Regions from separate parts of the Lysinibacillus sp. FSL M8-0355 genome, predicted to be linked through region 1. Evidence: predicted binding sites of a transcription regulator. Region 1 holds the regulator's gene; the other holds the start of a gene.
What was found. The regulator Rex, encoded in region 1, represses fermentation and respiration genes when NADH is low (regulators of the CRP and FNR family bind a similar motif). The targets are predictions, from matches to a motif close to TTGTGAAATATTTCACAA.
Positions count from the first base shown of each region.

Region 2: a site for Rex is predicted at 2,924-2,941, ahead of MKY46_RS20375 (cytochrome ubiquinol oxidase subunit I). Genes of this name have one in related genera too.

Region 1 is NZ_JBBPAI010000001.1:4,272,118-4,280,331, reverse strand. It holds gene MKY46_RS20870 (ABC transporter ATP-binding protein) at 440-2,383, opposite strand; gene MKY46_RS20865 (redox-sensing transcriptional repressor Rex) at 2,637-3,272, shown strand; gene MKY46_RS20860 (twin-arginine translocase TatA/TatE family subunit) at 3,438-3,623, shown strand; gene tatC (twin-arginine translocase subunit TatC) at 3,641-4,465, shown strand; gene MKY46_RS20850 (CPBP family intramembrane glutamic endopeptidase) at 4,543-5,307, opposite strand; gene groES (co-chaperone GroES) at 5,479-5,763, shown strand; gene groL (chaperonin GroEL) at 5,894-7,525, shown strand; gene MKY46_RS20835 (FecCD family ABC transporter permease) at 8,197-8,214, shown strand, end outside.
Region 2 is NZ_JBBPAI010000001.1:4,158,134-4,166,347, forward strand. It holds gene rlmD (23S rRNA (uracil(1939)-C(5))-methyltransferase RlmD) at 1-58, opposite strand, end outside; gene cydS (cytochrome bd oxidase small subunit CydS) at 168-290, opposite strand; gene MKY46_RS20370 (cytochrome d ubiquinol oxidase subunit II) at 305-1,330, opposite strand; gene MKY46_RS20375 (cytochrome ubiquinol oxidase subunit I) at 1,327-2,673, opposite strand; gene MKY46_RS20380 (diacylglycerol kinase) at 3,227-4,141, opposite strand; gene MKY46_RS20385 (thioredoxin family protein) at 4,215-4,778, opposite strand; gene gatB (Asp-tRNA(Asn)/Glu-tRNA(Gln) amidotransferase subunit GatB) at 4,936-6,363, opposite strand; gene gatA (Asp-tRNA(Asn)/Glu-tRNA(Gln) amidotransferase subunit GatA) at 6,365-7,828, opposite strand; gene gatC (Asp-tRNA(Asn)/Glu-tRNA(Gln) amidotransferase subunit GatC) at 7,853-8,140, opposite strand.

The sequences.
Region 1 (8,214 bases):
GTAAATGAAGGAGGTATCTTATTGAAGATATCTCTTTTTTTGATTGTCGAAAATTTGTTGATAAAAAATGAACGTTGCGAAGAGAATAATAATATTCAACACGTTAATTGACAAATTTTTCAGAAAATTATCCACAGGTAATGGAGCGAACTAAGTACCGAACACGCGTACTTATGCACAATATGTTGATAACTTGTGCATAACTTGTGATTATTCAATATATAGTAGCATGTTTTACAAGGGATGATGTGGATAAAATAATTTTTGATTGTGGACAATGTGGAAAACTCTGTTGATATGTTGGTATTACTAGATTTATAGTGTGTATAAAACTGTGGGCACTTTTTGTCGAAAAATAGCACTTGACCAATATATATGAAAAATAAAGGTGTGTAAAGAAAAAAGCCATGCGGCGAGGCACATGGCTTAAAATCAGTAACTACATATTCATATTTTCAAGTTCCTCATTTAGCTCTAACCATTCTAATTCCAATCGCTCATGCTGTTCTTTAGCAGTAGCTAATTCGTCTTGAAGCTGTGAAATTTTTTCGTGATCCGTGAAAATTGCAGGGTCACAGAGAGCTTCCTCGAGTCTATCAATGATAGCTGTTGTTTCTTGCATCTTCACTTCTAGTTCTTCAATAGTACGTCTAATTTGACGTTCGCGTTTTTTTGCCTCTTTATCAATTTTAGAGGTAGAAGTCTTATCAGGTAGGTCTTGCTGTACTTGTAGTTGGGAGGCAGCCTTCATTTGCGCTAGCTCCAACAGTTCCTGTTTTTTCTCTACATAATAATCATAGTCACCTAAATATTCAAATGACCCAGTTCCAGACAACTCCACCACTTTCGTTGTGATACGATTAATGAAGTAGCGGTCATGGGAGACAAATAGAAGCGTTCCAGGATAATCAATCAGTGCATTTTCCAGAACCTCTTTACTATCTAAGTCTAGATGGTTTGTAGGCTCGTCGAGAATTAAAAAATTGGCCTTTTGCATCATTAATTTTGACAGTGCAAGGCGTGCTTTTTCACCGCCTGATAAAGAGGATACGGTTTTATCCACATCTTCTCCACTAAATAGGAAGCGTCCTAAGACAGTGCGAATATCTTTTTCATTCATGAGCGGCCATTCATCCCATAGCTCTTTCAAGACACTTTTATTGCTTGAAAGCTTTGCTTGCTCTTGATCATAATAGCCAATTTGTACATTAGTACCATAACGAATAGCACCTGCAAGAGGTGTTAAATCTTTCACAATTGTTTTTAATAATGTTGATTTACCAACCCCATTTGGTCCAACAAGGGCTATCCGATCCTCGCGAAAAGTGCGCAGGTTAATACCACTAGATATTAGCTGATCATCATAGCCGATTGTTAAATCATCGACGGATAAAACATCATTACCACTTTGACGTTCGATAGTAAAACCAAAACTAGCGGATTTCTCATCACCATCCGGCGATTCCATCCACTCAGTTCGTTCAAGCATTTTACGTCGACTTTGTGCCATTTTTGTTGTAGAGGCACGTGCAATATTCTTTTGGATAAAATCCTCTAGCTTGGCCTTTTCATCTTGCTGACGCTCAAAAAGTTTGACATCGCGTTCATAGGTTTTAGCCTTTTCATCTAAATAAGCACTGTAATTGCCTGTATATTTTGTAACACGATGACGTGACACCTCGTAGACAATGGAAACGACTTGGTCTAAGAAGTAGCGGTCATGGGAAACAATTAAAATAGCTCCTTCATAGCTCTTTAAATAAGATTCCAACCAAGATAATGTTTCGATATCTAAATGGTTCGTAGGCTCATCGAGAATTAAAAGGTCTGGTTTACTAAGTAAAAGCTTAGCCAGTGCTAAACGTGTGCGTTGTCCACCAGATAGTGAGCTGATGGGTTTATCATAGTCTTCGGGATAGAACTGCATTCCATGAAGCACTGAACGTATGTCCGATTCATATTGATAGCCGCCAGCATCCTTAAAAGTATGCTGTAGTTGATCGTATTCCGACATAACTTTCGCATACAGAGTGGAATTTTCGTAAACGGTAGGATCAGCCATCTGCTGTTCGAGCGAGCGGAGCGTTTGTTCTTGAGCTAAAAGCGGTTCGAAAATGGTCATCATTTCATCCCAAATAGTTAACGTAGAATTTAATCCAGCATGTTGCTCTAAATAGCCAACCTGAACGCCCTTTGGGATAATGATATCCCCAGAGTCATAGGACATTTGACCAGCGATTATTTTTAATAAAGTCGATTTACCTGCACCGTTTCGCCCTACTAAGGCAACGCGATCACGGTGTTGAACTTCTAATTTAACACCACTTAAAATTTCATCTGCAAGAAAGGATTTAGTTAGTTGATTGACCTGTAAAACAATCATTCTTGACACCTCAATTCTACCTTAGTGTAATGGATGAACGATTTGCATGCAATGTAGGTGCTTTACTTATTCCTAGCAGTCATGTAAGATTGAAACGATTTCTTTTTAGTTAGTTGCGTACAAAGCGCCATTAACTAAAGAGAAATACGCTAGTGGATTGCAAAAATGTTGTATATAGTTAAGGATAAATGTATTAAAATTAGTAGTTAAATACAGTAAAATTGATTGAGGTTCATCATAAGGAGGAGAAAGTTTGAAACAAGAATTAAAAATCCCACAAGCCACTACAAAAAGACTTCCTCTTTACTATCGATTTATTCAAAACTTTGCACAAGAAGGTATGGAACGTATTTCGTCGAAGGAACTGAGTGAAGCGATGAAAATAGATTCTGCAACGATTCGCCGTGATTTTTCTTATTTTGGCGCTCTTGGTAAAAAGGGCTATGGCTATGATGTGCAGCATTTATTACAATTTTTTAGCCAGACGCTTGATCAACATGAAGCGACAAAAGTAGCGTTAATTGGCGTGGGGAATTTGGGCAGTGCATTATTAAAATATAATTTTCAAAAAAACCATAATACACATATTGTCGTAGCATTCGATTCTAAAGCACCGAAGGATGGCAAAATGATTAGTAATATTCCTGTTTTTCATCCAGATTTGCTGGAGGAGAAGTATGCTGAATACGGTGCAGAGCTTGCGATTTTAACCGTTTCACCACGCTCCGCACAAAAAATGGCGGATCGTTTAGCAGCAATGAATGCAAAAGGTATTTTAAACTTTACACCAGAACGGTTAACAGTACCAGATAGAATGCAGCTCTTAACCATTGATTTATCGGTAGAATTGCAAGCGCTTATCTATTTAATTCGTAATCAGGAAGTGTGAAAATAATACATATTTTTAAGTGTAATTCACCATTTCTGTCAAATAATATTTTTTAATAAAATGCGGGTAAACCTATGAGAGAGACGAAAAACTTTCACATATAATTAGTTAGCAAAATGGCGAAATATGCGTTAAAATGATGGATATAAAGAGGAGGTGGCTGTAATGGGTGGAATTGGTCCTATGAGCCTCATTATTATCGGAATTGTCGCGTTATTAATTTTTGGTCCTAAGAAGTTACCAGAGCTTGGTAAGGCATTTGGTTCAACACTACGTGAATTCAAAAATGCTACTAAAGGTTTAGCCGACGAAGATGATGATGACAAGAAAAAGAAAGAACTAGATAAGTAAGTTAGGATGTTTGAGGAATGAATCCAAAAGATCTAACTGTCATTGAGCATATAGAAGAATTAAGAAAACGGCTGTTCATTGTTGCCGTTTTCTTTGTTCTCGCTATGGCTGGCGGCTTTTTCGTCGCAAAGCCGCTTGTTAAATACCTTCAAATGACTGGAGCAAAATATAATATTGAGCTTCATGCATTTGACGTAGTCACACCACTTGCAATTTATATCCAAGTTGTTTTTATAATTGCCTTTATTCTTTCATCGCCAGTGTTGATGTATCAATTGTGGTCGTTTATTAGCCCTGGATTAAGAGAAGTAGAACGTAAAGCCACTCTAAGCTATATACCATATTCATTTCTATTGTTTATTGCAGGGTTATCTTTTTCGTACTTTTTACTCTTCCCGTATGTCATAAAATTCATGATGAATTTATCGAATGATTTGGAGATACAGCAAACCATTGGTATACATGAGTATTTTACATTTTTGTTTAAGCTTACAATACCTTTTGGTTTTCTATTCCAGTTACCGATTGTTGTTTTATTCTTTTCGCGAATTGGTATATTAAGTCCAGATTTACTAATTCGAATTCGTAAATATTCATACTTTGGTTTATTTGTATGTGCAGCGATTATTGCACCGCCTGAGTTGGCGTCACATTTAATGGTTTCTGTGCCATTGTTTATCTTGTATGAAATTAGTATTATGATTTCTCGGATTGGTTATAAGAAATATCTTAAATCAGAGGAAATTCGTTTAAAAGAAGAACAGGAAGCGGAGCAAAAGCGTCAGATTGAAGAGGCGCTTGAGCAGCAACGACGACAAATAGAAGAATTGAATCAACAGTAATAGATAAAGCTCGGTGCCCTCAATGGGACACCGAGCTTTTGTGTTCTAATTCCGCTTTACGATGACTTTACAAAAAATTATTGCATTTTTTCTAGTTCTTGAAGAAACTTTTGCAATGGCTCTGCATAGAATTGTACAAGTGTCACAAATCCATTAAGCATAACGTGTGCGATAATAGAAGTCCAAATGCGTTTTGTTTTGTGATATAAAAAGGCAAATATTAAGCCACAAATGGTATAAAGCAAGATATGCGAGAAGTCGAAGTGGATAATCGCAAAGAATATGGCACTTACTATAGCCGCCACCCAGAAATTTGTTGTTTGGACAAGCGAGCCAAATATGACTCTGCGGAAGACGAATTCTTCTAAAATAGGCCCAAATACAACAATCGCTAATATAGCAACGGGAGCACCTTGAGCTATAGCGACGATATCTGCGGTATTTTGGGAACCTCCTTCGATACCGAAAACAGCCATCTCAATAGCGGCACCAATCATTTGACCAAAGAACACGAGGAAGAAACCGAAGATTCCCCAAACAATTGTAAGAGGGATCGTTTCCTTTTTTCCTTGATAAATGTTCCAAAAGGCTTTATCACGAGATGTTAGGATTAAGCTTAAAATGAGCGCAATAGCAAAACTAAGGGCAATATACCAGCCTTGAGTAATGGGAGCCGCTTGTTCAGAAGCTAGACCAGTTATCTTCATAACGAGCTTATGAAACGGTAAGAGCAGCCATCTGCTTGAAATCTGCATCAAGATATAAATTAATAAGACATACAGGGCTGTTTTTTTATGTTTCGTTATTTTTTGAGAATTAGTCACAGTCAAAATCCTTTCCATTCATATGCTTCCTTTCTATTGTAGAGGAATATGGAAAGAAAACAAAATTTTTCGAAGTTCTGGCTTGCAAAAAAAAGTGTGATTGATTATCATAATAATTGTGTTAGCACTCATTGATATAGAGTGCTAATAAATTTTAACAATTATTTAATTATTAGGAGGTTGTTTCACTTGTTAAGACCACTAGGAGATCGTATTGTAATTGAACTAATCGAGGTAGAAGAGAAATCTGCATTCGGTATTGTACTACCTGACTCTGCAAAAGAAAAACCACAAGAGGGTAAAGTAGTAGCAGTTGGGACAGGTCGTGTATTAGAGAACGGGCAACGTGTAGAGCTTGACGTTAAAGTTGACGACCGCATTATTTTCTCTAAATACGCTGGAACAGAAGTTAAATTTGAAGGTAATGAATACCTAATTTTACGCGAAAGCGATATTCTTGCAATTATTGAATAAGTACATTATTCACACCTTAAATAAAGGTGAAGGCTTATTGTTTGTTTAACGAAAATGACAATAAGATGAAATTGATATAAATATATTGAAGAAGCTTAACGAATATTCCATTTCAGGAGGGTAAATTCTCATGGCAAAAGATATTAAATTCTCAGAAGACGCTCGTTCATTAATGTTACAAGGTGTAGATAAATTAGCGAATACAGTAAAAGTAACATTAGGACCAAAAGGGCGTAATGTTGTTTTAGAAAAAAAATTCGGTTCACCACTTATTACAAATGATGGTGTAACAATCGCTAAAGAAATCGAGCTAGAAAACCCATATGAAAACATGGGGGCAAAATTAGTAGCAGAGGTTGCTTCTAAGACAAATGAAATCGCTGGTGACGGTACAACAACAGCAACAGTATTAGCACAAGCAATTATTCGTGAAGGCTTGAAAAACGTTACGGCTGGTGCAAATCCTGTAGGTATCCGCAAAGGTATTGATAAAGCAGTTGCTGCTGCACTTACAGAATTACACGCTATTTCTCGTCCAGTAAGCAATAAAGAAGAAATTGCACAAGTTGCTGCTATTTCTGCTGCAGATGATGAAGTTGGACAACTGATCGCTGAAGCAATGGAGCGTGTTGGTAACGACGGCGTTATTACAATCGAAGAATCTAAAGGCTTCACAACAGAACTTGATGTAGTAGAAGGTATGCAGTTTGACCGTGGCTATGCTTCACACTACATGGTAACTGACACAGATAAAATGGAAGCGGTTCTTGATAACCCATACATTTTAATTACTGATAAAAAAATTACAAACATTCAAGAAGTATTACCATTATTAGAACAAGTGGTACAACAAGGTCGTCCATTAGTAATCATTGCTGAAGACGTGGAAGGTGAAGCACTTGCAACGCTTGTTGTGAACAAGCTTCGTGGTACATTCAATGCTGTAGCAGTAAAAGCACCAGGCTTCGGTGATCGTCGTAAAGCTATGCTTGAAGATATCGCTATCCTAACTGGTGGTCAAGTAATTACTGAAGAATTAGGCTTAGACCTAAAATCAGCGGATATTTCTTCACTTGGACGTGCAGCAAAAGTTGTTGTAACAAAAGACAATACAACAATCGTTGAAGGTGTTGGCGGTGCAGACGCAATCGAAGGACGCATTGGTCAAATCCGTGCACAACTTGCTGAAACAACATCAGAATTCGATAAAGAAAAATTACAAGAACGTCTTGCAAAATTAGCAGGTGGCGTAGCAGTTATCAAAGTTGGTGCTGCAACAGAAACTGAGCTTAAAGAACGTAAACTGCGTATTGAAGATGCCCTAAACTCTACTCGTGCTGCTGTTGAAGAAGGTATCGTATCAGGTGGTGGTACAGCCCTTCTTAACGTCTATGCAGCAGTGGAAAAAGCAGCTGAATCAGTAGATGGCGACGTAGCTACAGGTGTGAAAATCGTTTTACGTGCTTTAGAAGAACCAGTTCGCCAAATCGCTAATAACGCTGGTCTTGAAGGTTCAATCATCGTGGATCGCCTAAAACGTGAAGAAGTTGGCATTGGTTTCAATGCAGCTACTGGCGAATGGGTAAACATGATGGAAGCAGGCGTAGTGGACCCAGCAAAAGTAACTCGTTCAGCTCTACAAAACGCAGCATCAGTTGCAGCGCTATTCTTAACAACAGAAGCAGTTGTAGCAGATATTCCAGAAGCAGCACCAGCAATGCCAGATATGAGCGGCATGGGCGGTATGCCAGGCATGATGTAAGTTTTAGTTTCAGCTAAAATTTTTGACTAAACATAACCACTTTCCATAACTTTATGGGAAGTGGTTTTTATAATGAATAGCTTAAATGTACAGCGCTTGTAACAAGTATATCGCTCTATATTTGTCCCATTCAGTCCCCTTTTTCCAATGAGCTCTATTTATAGTCGATGATCCATTTAACAGCAGGGTGATTTCATCATAGCTCCAATAAATTGTTTAAATTTACCTCCATCATCGATTACTGATTTTCCTGTTGCCTAACCTTTAGTCAAGGTAGTTAGGCGAGGGGGATTCCAATTGCAATTCTCCTATAGCTAATTCCTCTAGTTCAACAATGAGATAATCATAAACCAAATAAAACAGACCAATAGTTAAAAATAAAAGCGAGCATTTTCGCATTTAATTGTTGATTATATTTAGTTAATTAGAAATTCCTAAATTTTCTCTTCTATATAATAAATGGGATTTCTAAACTTATTGTTGTGATGCTCAACGAAAAAATAATTTTAGTGAATGAAAGCGCCATTAGTGGATTATTCATCTACTAAATGTATGAATAATCTATAATTAAAAATTTTCCTGTTGTTTTTCAAAAGATTATCACTTACAATACAAAATGAAAATGATAATCGTTATCATTAACTAATAGTTTGTTAGATAGAGGTGAAATCTTGGATAATCAGGAAGCT
Region 2 (8,214 bases), 110 kb from region 1:
GTGTTAAATCTTCTATATAAACTGAAAGTCGATCATTTTTTTTCACGGGTGCTGACATTCGTACATCCTCCATTTCAATCTCCTTATTGTAGCATGTGTTGGCGAATGAAAAAAGAACAAGACTTGCCCGTTATATTGTTCTCCTCACTAACTTGAAAAAAGAGCCGCTATTCGCGACTCTTTTCTTGCTCTTTTGTAATATGATAATCCCTTGGTGCCCACCAAAATGCACACAAGATCCCAAGAATGACGACAATAAAAGGTGCATAAAAAATTAAGAAACTTTGCATACCTTGATTTCCTCCTATGCGTGATTGTCTTCTTTTCCTGTCACATAATTTTTATTGAACAAGAATAGTTTCATCAATAAATAGAGTGAAGGAAGAAGAAGGCACAGCCCTAAAATAAATGCGATGACTAAAGCAACCGCCATTTGTGTGCTTGTAAAACTATCATAAATTGTTAAATACGGATACAGTAAGTATGGATATTGTGCTATCCCATATGCAAAGAAGGCTACAGCAAATTGAGCAATAAGAAGCCCAACTGCAAGTCCGTACTTTTTACGCATGGCAATGAGCATGACTGTAATAATAAATAAGACAGCTGAAATCGCAAACATCCACCATAAATTCACCATGTGACTATAACTTTCTGGGTTAATGGATTTCATTTCATACATAATGCCCAGTGCACTAATCATTAACGGTGCTGCCCAAACAAGTGCATATTTTCGCATCAGTTTAGTCGCTTCTACGTCATTTGCTTTATGAGCATACCACGTTAAAAATACGGCTGAAATATACAGCACAGCAGCGATGCTCAGTACCACAATGCTCCAAGCAAATGGACTTGTATATAAAGTCCAGTAGTTTAGCACAGGTTGCCCATCAATCAGATCAACATAGCCTCCACCAGCAATGGCAAAAACAACAGATAAGGAAGCGGGAATTAATAAACCTGCCACACCGTATGTCAGCGTATACCCTATATGTCCTCGCGTGCCATACGATTCAAAGGCATAGTAGGAGCCACGAATTGCTAACAGTACAAGCGAAATACTGACTGGCACAAGTAAAATCGTTCCGTAATAAAAAGCAGTTTGTGGGAAAAATCCAACGATCCCTACGAAGAAGAATACTAAAAAGACATTGGTTACTTCCCAGACAGGCGATAAATAACGTTTGATAATATTTGTTAAAATATGATTTTTACCAATTAGTAGGCTATAAGCGTTGAAGAAGCCTGCACCAAAATCAATGGATGCGACAATGACATAGCCAAATAGAAAAATCCATAATACGGAAATACCTAATACCTCTAACGTCATAGGATGTCACCGCCTTTTTCAGAGTGGCGATCTTCAATTTCACGCTCGATTGGATTCTTTTTAAACATTCGAACCAAGACGACAATACTTCCTACTGCTAAAACTGCATAAACACCTGCGAACAATAGCATCATTAAATCCACATGGTCACTCGTAGTAGCTCCCTCCGGTGTACGCATTAGACCATACAGTATCCATGGTTGACGTCCAACTTCCGCAAGCCACCAACCTGCTTCGATGGCAATGATTGACAGAGGTCCTCCCGCAACAATAATCCATCTATACCATCGCGAATGAATAAATTGCCAGCCCCGTGCTTTCCCTACAACATAAAGTAATGAAACTAGCACCATAAACATACCAATGGACACCATAATATCAAAGAGATAATGAATATAGAGTGGTGGTAAATCCTCCTCCGCAAATTGATCTAAGCCAATTACCTCTGCGTTAGGATTAAAATGTGCAAGAATGCTCAAAGCATACGGAATTTTAATGGCGTATTTTACTTCTTCTCCATCTAATACACCAAATAATACAAGCGATGCTTTACCCTCTGTTTCAAAATGCCATTCTGCAGCGGCTAGTTTTTCGGGTTGATATTCAGCTAAGTATTTTCCTGAAAAATCTCCAATTACAGCAGCAGCTATGGAGAAAATTAAGCCAATTTTCATAAGTAAAAGCAAGGATTTTTTATGGTATACATGCTTAGAGCCTTTTAACATTCTGTATCCTGCAATAGCTGCTAGTACAAATGCCGATGTCATATACGCTGTCACAAGTACATGCGCTACCTTTGTCGGCATGGCCGGGTTAAACATCGCTAAAAAAGGTTGAATATTGACAAGTTCTCCGTTTACAATATCAAATCCTTGTGGTGCATTCATAAAAGCATTAACAATTGTAATGAAGACCGCTGACATCGACGCTCCAACAGCGACAGGAATTAATAGTAGCATATGTTTTTTCTGACTATCAAAGCGGTCCCATGTATATAAATAGATCCCTAAAAATATAGCTTCAAAGAAAAATGCAAACGTTTCCATAAACAATGGTAATGCAATCGTTTGACCAGCAAGTTGCATAAAGTTAGGCCACAATAATGAAAGCTGTAAGCCAATGGCAGTTCCTGTTACAACACCTACGGCCACAGTAATAACAAAACCACGCGCCCAACGTCTCGCCATTAAGATATAATGCTCATCATTCTTTTTATACCCAGTCCATTGAGCAATCATAATCATCAACGGGACACCTACACCAATCGTTGCATAAATAATATGGAACGATAATGTTAACTCCGTTAATGCTCGACTCCAAAAGACTGCTGATTCATTAATCATCTCATTGCCCCCCTAACTTCCAAATATTCTTCCAAGAATGGAAAGTAGCATAATAATTGCAACACCAAAACTTATCCATATAAGTTTCTTTTCTTGTGACTTATACAAAGGCAACACTTCCTTTCCCTTATCCATACCCCCATTTTCCACTATTACAACGAATAAAACCTTAATAACGGACCGAAATTTCAGGCTATTATTAAGGTTTCAAATTTTGTTCAACTAATATACGCACATTTGCCAAACATTTTTCTAAATTCATTCACAATCTAAGTTCTAAAGATGAAATTGTATAATTTAGTCCATTCCAATTTAATAAAGGAAGCAATCGGATTAAGTAGGTTTTCAGAGATTCTTATGTGGCACAGTTCTGGTTTTCGACTTCTATTGGGAAAGTTAACTTTGGGAGTGTGGGGGGTAGATATTTTTGGGAGTGGTGAAGCTTTTCTCTTTAGGGGACTTCCTAATATGCAGATCCCTTACTTTTATAAGTACGATCAGATAGAATCCAAAAAGCTCATCCAACTAAAATAGGATGAGCTTTTTGGATTGATTAAATACGGTCTTCTTCTCGAATATCTGCAAGTGGGACAAAGATTTCAATGTGACGCTTCAGATTTTCAAATGTCGCCGGTGCGTCTCCGCCATATTCGCCATCTAGGTTAAGATGGACTTCGTTTTCAGTCGTAACTTTGACAACGCTGGCTTTTTTATAAATGACACGATCGTCATTTAAATGTTCGCCTCGTAATGCCATAGCAGCTAGTTGAATAAACTCTGGAAGGCTTACTTTTTTCAGTACTATTACTGTAAAGTAACCATCATTAATACTCGCATCAGGGGCAAGTTTTTCAAAGCCACCTACTGAATTCGTTAAACCACATAGGAACATCATGGCGTCCCCATCAAATACTTCGCCATCATATTCAATACGCATATGGGAAGCTTTGATGGATGGAATCATTTCTACTGCCTTTACATAATAGGCTAACTGACCAAGCATTGTTTTCATTTTACTTGGTACTTCATAAGTGAGTTCTGTAATGCGTCCCCCAGCAGCAATATTAATGAAATAGCGTTCGCCATTTAAGAGACCCACGTCCACTGGTAATGTGTCGCCTTGAATTATAATGTCTACAGCCTCATCAATATTTCGAGGAATATGCACAGCACGGGCAAAATCATTTGTAGTACCCATCGGAATTAGACCAACTTTCGGACGGTTTTCAAATGGACTTACACCTGAAACAACTTCATTTAATGTGCCATCTCCACCAACTGCGATGATGATATCAAAACCACGCTCTACCGCATTTTTTGCTGCAAGCGTTGCATCTCCCTCACATGTTGTTGCATGACAGGATGTCTCATAGCCTGCTACCTCTAGTTTTTCCAACACCTCTGGTAGATGTTTCTTAAATACTTCGCGTCCAGATGTAGGATTATAAATGATTCTTGCTCGTTTCATAACATACCTTCCTGCTTCATAAGATTCTATTTCATTCAACGAAATTCTACGTTGAAATGTTGCAATGCTCTTGTTATTTTTGTAATGCGTTTGTTACCTGTTTTTTAAAGTCCTCATAGACATACGTCCAGTAAGTTGAGTTCGAGATATTTTCCTCTCGAATTTCTGCATAAAGAGCTTTTTGAGCTTCTTCAAATGTTGGATCTTCTTTATCTGGTAAACTCGCTCGTTTCGTTACGACTAACTCTTGTAATTCAGGCGCACGTGGTCCCCATTTTCCTACAACCTCACCTGCATCATCTAACAACAGATAAATCGGGATAGCACGACCACCGTTTGTTAAATAACGATCAATTAACTCTGTATCAGCATCGCGAAAAACGGTACGCATTTCTAACCCTGCCGCTTCAGCAACACGACGAATAATAGGGTTGTTTAACATAGCGTCTCCGCACCAATCTTCTGTAATAGTTAAAATTTTTGGCTGCTTATCTTTTAGTAATTCGATGAAGCCATCGTTTGTTGGCACTTCAAAACCATCATAAATACGGAAGCTCTCTTCTTTCAACGTCGTCATGTTCTCCATATATTGTTGTATCGAAATAGCTTCTTGAAAATATTGTTGTTCAGTTTTCATTGGCTCGTCCCCCTTATTATTGTCTATTCTATATTTTGCTATGAATACTCTTTTTAAACAACTATTAAGTGTTATAAATTGCAAATTAGTTACATTTTTGAAAATTAATAGCCGAGGGAGCAATAAAGCTCTCTCGGCTATTATGTTACAACGAGTATTATCGTTTGGCAATTTCTTGTTGTAATAATTTATTAACCATTGGAGGGTTGGCTTGACCTTTTGTTGCCTTCATAATTTGACCAACTAAGAAGCCAATCGCACGATCTTTACCATTTTTAAAGTCTTCGATAGATTGTGCATTGTTATCTAAAACTTCTGTTACGATGGCTAGTAGTGCACCTTCATCGGAAATTTGAACTAAACCTTTCGCCTTCACAATATCCTGTGCAGAACCACCGTTTTCTACTAATTCAGCAAATACTTTTTTACCGATCTTAGAAGAAATTGTTCCGTCAGTGATCAATTTCACCATCTCAGCAAGGTTTTCTGGTGTTAGTGCAGTATCTTTAAGGTCTTTTTGTTCCGCATTTAAGTAAGCTGAAACATCACCCATTAGCCAGTTAGCAGAAAGTTTCGCATCTGCACCGTTCACAATCATTGCCTCGAAGAAGTCTGAGATTTCTTTAGAAATAACAAGAACTCCTGCATCATATGGTGTTAAGCCTAATTCTTCTACATAACGTTTTTTACGAGCATCTGGAAGCTCAGGAATTTCTGATTTCACTCTCTCTAGCCATGCATCATCAATCGAAAGACGAACTAAGTCTGGCTCTGGGAAGTAACGGTAATCATCTGTTCCCTCTTTCACACGCATTAAAATTGTTTTACCTGTTTTTTCATCGAAACGACGTGTTTCTTGCTCAATAATACCGCCTGATAATAATACATCTGCTTGACGTAATTCCTCATGCTCTAAACCACGACGAACATAGTTGAAGGAGTTCAGGTTTTTAAGCTCCGTTTTTGTGCCAAATTCTTCTTGACCATACGGACGAAGAGAAATGTTGGCATCACAACGTAATGAGCCTTCTTCCATCTTACAATCAGATACGTCTGTATATTGAATAATTGATTTTAATTTTTCTAGGTAAGCATATGCTTCGTTTGGTGTACGAATGTCTGGCTCAGAAACAATCTCAACAAGTGGTGTACCTTGACGGTTAAAGTCAACTAATGAGTGATCCCCAGCATGTGAAAGTTTACCAGCATCTTCTTCCATATGAAGACGTGTAATACCGATACGTTTTGTATAGCCGTCTACTTCAATATCGATCCAGCCGTTTTTACCGATTGGTTTATCAAATTGTGAAATTTGATAAGCTTTCGGATTATCTGGATAGAAGTAGTTTTTACGGTCAAATTTTGTTTCTTGTTCGATTTCCATATTAAGTGCAAGTGCAGCACGCATTGCGAAATCTACTACATTTTTGTTAAGGACTGGTAGGACACCAGGGTACCCTAAATCAATTACTGTTGTATTTGTATTTGGTTCAGCACCAAAATGAGCTGGTGCTGGTGAGAAGATTTTTGAGTTTGTTTTCAACTCAACGTGTACTTCTAAACCAATGACTGTTTCAAAGTTCATGTTATTTTCCCTCCCACATTTGAGGAACTTGTTTATGGAACTCTGTTGCTTGTTCAAAAGCATGAGCTACACGGTAAATAGTTGCTTCATCGAAGTATTTACCAATAATTTGTAAACCAAGTGGTAGTCCGTTTTCAAAGCCACATGGAATTGAAATAGCAGGTACTCCAGCTAAGTTCATCGGGATTGTTAAAATATCGTTCGCATACATTGTCATCGGATCATCGACGTTTTCACCAATTTTAAATGCTGGTGTTGGGGATGTAGGCCCAATGATAACATCAAAGTCTTCAAATACTTTGTCGTAGTCTGCTTTGATAAGTGTACGTGCTTGTTGCGCTTTTTTATAATACGCATCATACGTGCCGGCACTTAGTGAGTAAGTTCCAAGCATGATGCGGCGTTTTACTTCATCACCAAAACCTTGTGCACGTGTTTCTTTATAAAGGTCCATCAAATTTGTAACATTTTCTGCACGGAAACCATAACGGATACCATCGAAACGAGATAAGTTAGAAGACGCTTCAGATGAAGAAAGGATATAGTATGCAGCAAGTGCATATTTTGAATGAGGAAGTGATACTTCTTCTACAGTAGCACCTAGGCCTTTTAATACCTCTAATGCAGTAAGCACTGATTGACGTGCTGCTTCGCCAACACCTTCACCAAGGAATTCCTTTGGTACAGCAATACGTAAGCCTTTTACATCACCAGTAAGCGCTGCAGCGTAATTTGGTACCTCTACGTTTGCCGATGTAGAATCATTTGGATCTAAGCCTGCGATGGCTTCTAATAATAGCGCATTATCTTCAACGTTGCGTGTAATTGGTCCAATTTGATCTAAAGAAGAGGCAAATGCAACTAGACCAAAACGAGATACACGACCATATGTAGGCTTCATCCCTACAACACCACAGTAAGCTGCTGGTTGACGGATTGAACCACCTGTATCTGAACCAAGAGAGAATGGTACTTCACCTGCTGCTACTGCTGCTGCAGATGCACCTGAAGATCCCCCTGGTACGTGGTTTAAGTTCCATGGATTTTTTGTTGTTTTATAGTATGAGTTTTCGTTAGAAGAACCCATTGCAAACTCGTCCATGTTTAATTTACCCACTGTAATCATGCCAGCTTCACGTAACTTATTGACAACAGTGGCATCATAAATTGGCATAAAGCCTTCTAGAATTTTAGAGGCACAAGTTGTTTCTAAACCTTCTGTTACGATGTTGTCTTTCACACCGATTGGAAGACCAAACAGTGGTCCACGCTCTTCAAATGGGACTTTATCCATTTCAGCAGCTTGTGCAGTTGCTTTTTCTTCGTTTGAAGCAAGGAATGCTTGTACATCACTGTCAAGCTTTGCAATACGCTCGTATGCTTCTTTCGTTAAGTCAGCGATTGATAAGTTACCTGCTTTCATTTCCGCTTGTAACTCCTTAGCTGAACGTTCAAATAACGTCATGAGGAATCCTCCTATGTTTTAGTATTACATGATAGCTGGTACTTTTACTTGACCATCTTCTTGTTCTTTTACGTTTAACATCATTACTTCACGGTCTAAACCTTTTACAGCTACGTCTTCACGCATTACATTCACTAGTGGTAAAACGTGAGTTGTTGGTTCAACATTCGTTGTATCTAGCTCATTTAACTGCTCCGCAAAGTCTGTAATTTTTCCAAGCTGTTCAGCAAATTTCTCTGCTTCTTCTTCTGTAATAGCAAGACGTGCTAAATTTGCCACGTGCTTTACTTCTTCTTTTGTTAATTTAGCCATTTTTCACACCTCCGAATACTGGTTCAATTCATTGTTTTTATTGATAACAATAGGGTTGAATAAAGTTAACCATG